Regions from separate parts of the Enterococcus eurekensis genome, predicted to be linked through region 1. Evidence: riboswitches for the same ligand, from Rfam matches in the RefSeq annotation. Region 1 holds a riboswitch; the other holds the start of a gene.

Region 1 (3,907 bases):
TTTTATAGTTTAAAAAAGCATCCGATAATTCAAAATCTATCGTTTTTCTAAGTTTTTGATCAATCACCATTTCCTCAAAATCATGCGTGCCTGAACCTTTTAATAAGTAGATTCGATGTGATAATTTAATTGCTTCATCAATATCATGGGTGATAAATAACGTTGTCAAATTTAATTGTTCATGAATTTTCAAGTACCAATCATGAATTTCTTTTTTAGTAAAAGGATCGAGTGCGCTGAACGGTTCGTCCAATAGAATAAAGTTAGCCGAAAACAAGTAGGTTCGCACCAAGGCGATACGTTGACGCATTCCCCCAGACAAGGCCTTTGGATATGCTTTAGCAACATGTGCTAAGTCGAATTCTTCTAATAATAAATGCGCTTGTTTTAGCGCCTCTCCTTTTTTCACTCCTTTTAAAATCAAAGGTAAAGCGATATTCTTTTCAATCGTCTTATATGGAAACAGCAAATCTTTTTGTAGCATATAGGCGACATTTCCCGGTTGGTTAGTAATCGGATGATTATCGAGTAAAATCTCGCCACTGCTTGGTGCTAACAAACCCGCAATTAAGTTAAAGAGCGTCGACTTGCCTACTCCACTCGGACCGATAATACTCACAATTTCATTTTGAGCAACATGAAAATTCAATTGATTCAGTATTGTTTGTTCACCAAAGCTTTTCGAAAGATTCTCTATGACTAATTTTGACATTTACCTCACTCCATTAAATAGTCATTCGTGAAACCAGTATTTTCAGGGATGTTTTTTTCAACTAATTGGTTTTCTCCAAGCCAATGATAAAAATCATTCCAGCGCTTGGCATCAATCACTCCCCATTCAGTCGCTTCTGCTTGGTATTGTTTTGCTAACCAATTTTGACTTGCATAAACCAATGTTTGATTGAGCTCGGGTGCGGCTTTTAATAATACATCTGCGGCTTCTTTAGGCGATGCTATTGCAAATTCGTATCCTTTTTTGGCTGCTTGTAAAAATTTCTTTGTGACGTCACCTTTTTCGCTTAAGAAGTCATTATTGGCAATAATAACGGGTGTGTAATAATCAAAGACTGGATTCAAATCTTTGAAATAAAAATAATCGATTGGTACCTCAGCAACTTCTGCGGCAATGCCTCCCCATCCATAAAAGACCCAAACACTATCCGTTTGTTTTTCTTTCAAGGCTAATGGTTCATCGACAATTGTATTCGGGATTAATTTTACTTTTGAAAAATCACCACCATCTTCTGCCATGACATTTGAAATGGTCGCTTGTTCAACTGGTGAATCCCAAGTGGCATAAGTCGTGTTTTCTAATCCTTTTGGTCGATCAATTCCTTCCCCTTGGCGCGACATAATCCCCGATGTATTATGTTGTAAGACTGCCGCAACGGTCGTTATCGGCAATGGTTTTTCCGAAGCATAATTAGCTGCGAGTGAATCTTGGGCAGATATTCCAAACTGGGCTTTGCCGCTTGCAACGAGCATGGATGCAGAATCTTCTGATGGTTGTACGATTTCAACATCTAGACCTAATTCTTCAAAATAGCCCTTTTCTTGTGCGACATAAAGACCTGTATGATTCGTATTCGGGGTCCAATCAAGGACAAAAGTAATTTTTTCTAACGATTCTTCTATTTGCTGGTTCGTTGGTTGACTACAAGCACTTAAACTAAATAAACTGCTAACTGCGAGTAGAACGAGTCGTTGTATTTTCATTTTTTTCTTCCTCTTTCTTCCAAGGCATCGCCCATTTTTCGATTCCATTCACAAACACCATTAAGATTAAACTCAACAGTGAAATTAAAAAAATTACCGCAAACATTTTATCAAAAGCATAGGATTTACGAACTCGGGTCATATAAACACCGAGTCCTTCAAAGCCACCTAGCCATTCCGAGATAACCGCACCAATCACCGCATACGTTACACCAATTTTTAAAGCTGAAAAAAAGTTACCTAAACTTGCTGGTAATTTCATATGCCATAAAATTTGACGCTGATTGGCACCCATTGCCCGCATGAGTCGTAATTCATCCGAGTCAACAGATGAAAAACCATTTAACATTGCGACTGCAACGGGAAAAAAGATGGTAATAACGATTAAGACGACTTTAGGTAATATGCCAAAGCCAAACCAAATGGTTAAAAGTGGTGCTAAAGCGACTGTCGGTACTGTTTGCGTTAACACAAGAAGCGGATAAAATGCTTCTCTTATACGTGGAAAATGATCCATTAAGATGGCAACAACCACTCCTAAAACCACTCCAAATAACAGACCGAGTGCGGCTTCTGTGAGTGTGATTTTTGTATGAAACAGCAATAAAGGAAAATCATGAATGAGTGCTTCGCCCACTTGAACGGGTGAAGGGAGCATAAAGTTTGGAATCCATTCAAAGTAAGTTATCACTTGCCAAGTCAATAACAGAGCGATTAGTGTCAAAATTGAAGAAAAATTAATGTTGGTGCTTTTTCGTTTTTTCTTCAATCCCTAAGACGCCTCCTTCTGGACGATAAGCAATTTTTATATAAGAAGACACGCCCGATGCACCTGATTTAATCGCGATTAATTGACACTGCTTAATAATTTCCATCAACGTATCAAACTCTCCTTCAATACTCGTTTCAAACGCGCCCACTTGGTAGTTTAAACCTGTGCTCGCAATATAAGCGATGACTTCATCCACAATCCGAATGGTTTCTTCGGTACTTTCTACTTTAGGTAAAACTTGAATCGCAATACTTGCTTCCATTGTGACATCCTCTTTTCTTTATTTGAAATTTTTAAGCAAAACAAAAAGGCGTTTTCTCCAGACATAGAGAAAACGCCGAAACGAATCCAATCAAAAATTGAACTTTCATTTGACATGCTCCCTACGCTGGTATTAACCAACAGGTTCAAAGAGTCAGGTTTAACCTTCTCAACGCGGCCGCGTCCCTCTGCATTTGTATGTATTTGCCTTGCTCGACGATAGTATAGCAGACATTACGAGCCATTGCACGTAAAATATGATATGTTGATTCTAGACACAAGAGTCAAAAATAATTGGACGAGGTGAAAAAATGATTAAAGACGGTTTATATTGGTCTAACCAATTAAAGACAAAGCAAGTATCATTTGAAGAATACGTTACTCACTTAGAGGCAAAAATTAAGGTGATTAATCCCAAAATTAATGCCCTAGTTACATTTGAAAAAGAATCTGCCATAAAACAATATCACCGTACACCCAATCTTGATGAGCTACCATTTTCTGGACTACCAATTCCTTTGAAAATGCTTGGTCAAACGAAAAAAGGCTGGCTTAACACCGCTGGCAGTCGCCTGTTTCGTGACGTTCGTTCACCTTTCACTAGCCACTTCGTTCAACGTCTAGAATCGATTGGCTTGATTCCAATTGGTCAAAGTACGGCACCTGAATTTGGCTTTAAAAATGTAACCGATGCGACAATCTATGGCGATACACGTAACCCGGCTGATTTATCTCGTTCTGCTGGTGGTTCCAGTGGTGGTGCAGCAGCATTAGTCGCAGCGGGTATTTTCCCGATTGCCGGCGCAAGTGATGGCGGTGGCTCCATTCGAATTCCAGCTTCATTCAATGGTCTAATTGGTCTAAAACCAACTCGTGGCACGATGCCTGTCGGTCCCGACGGTTGGCGCGGTTGGCAAGGGGCATCCATTTCATTTGGCTTAACGGTTTCGATGCGTGATACGAAGACCCTTTTCTATGCGATGCGTGGCACTGAAAATGCGGCTCCCTATCAAGCACCAAAAACGGAATGGGCTCATCATGAACCTTCAAATAAAAAACTACGAATTGCTTTCTCAACTAGCTCACCTGTTGGGAGTCTTGTTTCAAAAGAGGCCATTCATGCAGTGGAAGAAGCGGTTATTTTTTTAACTGCCCAAG
Region 2 (3,907 bases), on a different contig from region 1:
CTAGGAATTGCCACACCGCCAATTACCGGTAAGATTTTACCGCTTAGCTGGGCTCGAATCACCGCGTCTAAATCGACCGGCTTGACTTGATCAAAATCAAATGTTGCTTCTTGGGTTAGCCCATTTTCAACTTGTTCACGACTAATCGCTGAAACTTGATAATCGTCTTTAGAACGGCTCAAGAGGAAATTTTTGATTGGTTGATTAAAAATTAAAGCTAATCCGACTAAAAATAAAAGAAACAGCCCACTATTAATCAGCAAATTTTTAATTTTTTTACCTTTCATCTTTCTCTTCCCCTCCTTTTTCGATCATTTATCGTCTTGTTATTCATTTTAACACATGACTTGATTTTAATCCGTTATTTTCTTTAATGCTTAACTGCTAACAGAACTATTTTTTACCAAATTATTTTACAAAAGATAACGCTTACTACAATGTTTTGTAATCTTATTTTAACGGAAAAGAAACAAGCATTTTACTTTGATATATTGTAAAATGAAAGAATAGAGAGTTTACAAATAGGAGGGGAGAAAATGACAGCGCCACTTTATGTTCATTTGGACACGACGAGCAATACCGTTTTAACGCAAGGGATAACACCGCGCGATTTTTATCATGGTATTACCCACCAGCCAAAAAATATTTTGTTATTAAATGCAAGTAGCGACCAAGGTGAATTTGAGAGTCACACAACGATGAAAATCATTCGTGGCTATGCTGACATTACTCACTATTTTGATAACTTACACAAGAGTTCCTCTTTATTAGACAAACGTTGGATTGATTTCACAGAGTTAGATATGTTGAAAGAGTTAACACCTTTAGAAATTTCTGAATTGTTATATTTTGGTCACATGAAAACCCACCTGTACTCACCTTTTTTCTATAAATTACAAAACAACTTTGTTTTTTTTGAACTTGAAGGTGGCATCAATCGCACTTATTATCGCTATTTAGATGAATTTTATCGCATTTTAGCCCTCAAAATTAATCATATGACGTTAGAATTATTAAACGCACGAACAACCTTTTTCCGTAAAGCCCAACCGGTCGCAAAAATTAACATTGAATTATTAAAAACACTCAAGGAAGCCTTTAAAGAAGGCGTGATTATCGCTATTAACCAAGCAGAATCAACAAAAAACGAGTTGCAAATTCCATTGCTTTATTCAGAAGATGGTCCTTTGTCAATCAAAAAAAGAACAAATAATGCCGATTATTTATTAGGTTACCTCATTTATCATAAAGATTTAGGATCTTGGACACTCGATGTTGAAGATGAGTTAATAGGTATTAATTAGCCATTTACTAGGAATGTAACCGATGTTACATTCCTTTTTTTATCCTCTTTTAAATATTCGCACTTTCACGGTATTATTTTCACCTGATGAGCAATCAAAAATTTGTATAAGAAAAAGGATGCGACTTCAGCCACATCCTTTTTCTTATTTTGAATTTTCGGTTTTAATCGCGAATGAATCGGTTGGAATAAACAACTTTGGTACCATTTTATATAAAATAATCGTCACGACTATCGTTACAGCCCCAGTTGCTAAACCACTGATACCATTCATTACAAGTGAAAAGACTGCAGGTGACATGCCCCAAAGTGCATACGAACCCCAGAAAATCCACCCCGCGACAAAGTGCCAGAAGAAACGTGCCAGTGCACCAACCAATCCACCTAAAACAATCGCCTGCAATGCTTTTCCTTGATTGGATTCAGCAATTGCTTGCTTCAATGGATTTGCATATAACCCTGCAAATCCTGCAAATAAAAAGGCTAGTAAATATTCAATTAATACTTGAGGGACACTCAAAAAATAAATTTGGCCTAAGGGAAAATGAATGATCCCCCAGATAAATCCCGCCATCAATCCTGGTTTCAACCCCCGTCGTAAGGCAAAAATCGTTAATGGAATTTGCCCTAACGAAATCGTAAAACTGGAACCGATATTCGTTGGCAGCATCGATAAAGTAATCGCCAATGCCGCAATGATTGTTCCTTCCATCATCACTCTTGTTCTCCCTTGCATATAAAAAAACTCCTCCTTGCAGAATCATCACAATTCACAAAGGAGAAGCATAATATTATACTTCAACTCGTCACAATTCCTACGTTCGCATAACCGAAACAGGTACGAAGGGTTTAGAGTAATACTCATTCTCAGCTCGAAGGCTCCCCTTTGTGATTAGATTCTATTCTATTTTTAATACCATTACATTCTAACATAGTTTCCTTAGAAAGACAGTCTTTAGATTTTTGTGCTCGCTTGTGAATTCCAATAATTGACTTTTTCTATAAAATTAACGACAATAACAAAAGGAATAATGTTAAGTGACGTCTTAATCAGCACTTACATTGAATAAATTAAATTTAAGGAGTATGTATTTTATGATTAAAAAATTACTAAGTCATGTCGGCGAATACAAAAAGGCAACGCTTTTAACCCCGCTTTTTGTCACGCTCGAAGTGATTTTAGATATTTTCATTCCGCTTTTAATGGCGATGATTGTCGATCGAGGGATTAACGGTCGCAGCCAAAAAGATATTTTATGGATTGGTGCGGCCCTGATTGCCAGTGCGATACTAGCCCTCATTTTCGGGATGCTGTCTGCCCGTTATGCTGCTACCGCATCCGCTGGTTTTGCTAAAAACTTGCGTCAACAAGTCTTCGAAAACATCCAAAAGTTTTCCTTTTCAAACATCGATCGATTCTCTACACCGAGTTTAGTAACCCGTCTAACAACCGATGTAACCAACGTACAGAATGCCTTTCAAATGACGATCCGAATTTTGGTTCGTAGCCCTTTACTCTTTATTTTTTCTCTCGTTATGGCTTTTCGTTTAAATAGTGAACTAGCAATGGTCTTTTTAATCGTTATTCCTTTCTTAGCCATCGGGTTGTTTTTAATTATTAAATTCGCCCACCCAGCTTTCAAACACGTTTTTCGAATTTATGACCGTTTAAATCAAGTTGTACAAGAAAACTTACAAGGAATTCGAATTGTTAAATCTTATGTCAAAGAAGAACATGAAGTGAAGAAATTTAGCGATGTTTCTCAGGATATTTACAAGGCTTTCTCAAAAGCAGAACGAATTGTAGCGTTAAATCAACCGGTAATGCAAATTGCTATTTATACAGCCTTACTACTTATTTCGTGGATTGGGGCTAATCTAATCGTTGTCGGCTCAATGACCACTGGTGAATTAATGAGTATGTTTATGTATGTCATGCAAATTTTAGTTGCGTTAAATATGATGTCGATGGTCTTTGTCATCTTAATTATTTCACGCCCTTCAGCTGAACGAATGATTGAAGTGTTGGATGAAAAGAGTGATTTGACTGATCCGTTAGATCCGACTGAAACAATCCCTGACGGTTCAATTTCATTTGAAAACGTTGATTTTAGCTACACGAATGACCCAGATAAACTTGTCTTGAAGAATTTAAGTTTCACGGTTCAATCTGGCCAGACTGTTGGTATTATTGGCGGAACCGGTAGCGGTAAAACTAGCCTAATCCAATTAATTCCGCGACTTTATGATGCGACTAACGGTAACATCCGTGTCGGTGGTCGAAATGTTAAAGACTATAGTCTACATGCCTTACGTGATGCCGTCGCCGTTGTTTTACAAAAAAACGTACTCTTTTCAGGCACGATTAAAGAAAACTTACGCTGGGGGAATGAGCATGCAACGGATGAAGAAATTATCGCTGCTAGCCGTTTAGCCCAAGCTGATTCTTTTGTCCAAGGCTTCCCTGATGGCTATGATACGTATATCGAACAAGGTGGTAGTAATGTCTCTGGTGGACAGAAACAACGCTTAACCATCGCCCGTGCACTATTAAAAAATCCTAAAATATTAATTTTAGATGATTCAACCAGTGCTGTTGATACA

The links. A riboswitch is a leader RNA that binds a small molecule or an ion and turns the genes downstream of it on or off. The one in region 1 is predicted to bind thiamine pyrophosphate.
Region 2: it holds a riboswitch for thiamine pyrophosphate, as region 1 does, so the genes downstream of both, thiT (energy-coupled thiamine transporter ThiT) here and ACFO3L_RS10025 (thiamine-binding protein) in region 1, are expected to answer to the same signal.

What each region holds. Positions count from the first base shown of each region.
Region 1 is NZ_JBHSGT010000061.1:38,939-42,845, forward strand. Features, by position in the region: gene ACFO3L_RS10010 (ABC transporter ATP-binding protein) at 1-712, opposite strand, end outside; gene ACFO3L_RS10015 (ABC transporter substrate-binding protein) at 718-1,716, opposite strand; gene ACFO3L_RS10020 (ABC transporter permease) at 1,682-2,485, opposite strand; gene ACFO3L_RS10025 (thiamine-binding protein) at 2,454-2,750, opposite strand; TPP riboswitch at 2,852-2,949, opposite strand; gene ACFO3L_RS10030 (amidase) at 3,064-3,907, shown strand, end outside.
Region 2 is NZ_JBHSGT010000054.1:93,821-97,727, reverse strand. Features, by position in the region: gene ACFO3L_RS08800 (class A sortase) at 1-287, opposite strand, end outside; gene ACFO3L_RS08795 (hypothetical protein) at 537-1,304, shown strand; gene thiT (energy-coupled thiamine transporter ThiT) at 1,449-2,039, opposite strand; TPP riboswitch at 2,099-2,199, opposite strand; gene ACFO3L_RS08785 (ABC transporter ATP-binding protein) at 2,399-3,907, shown strand, end outside.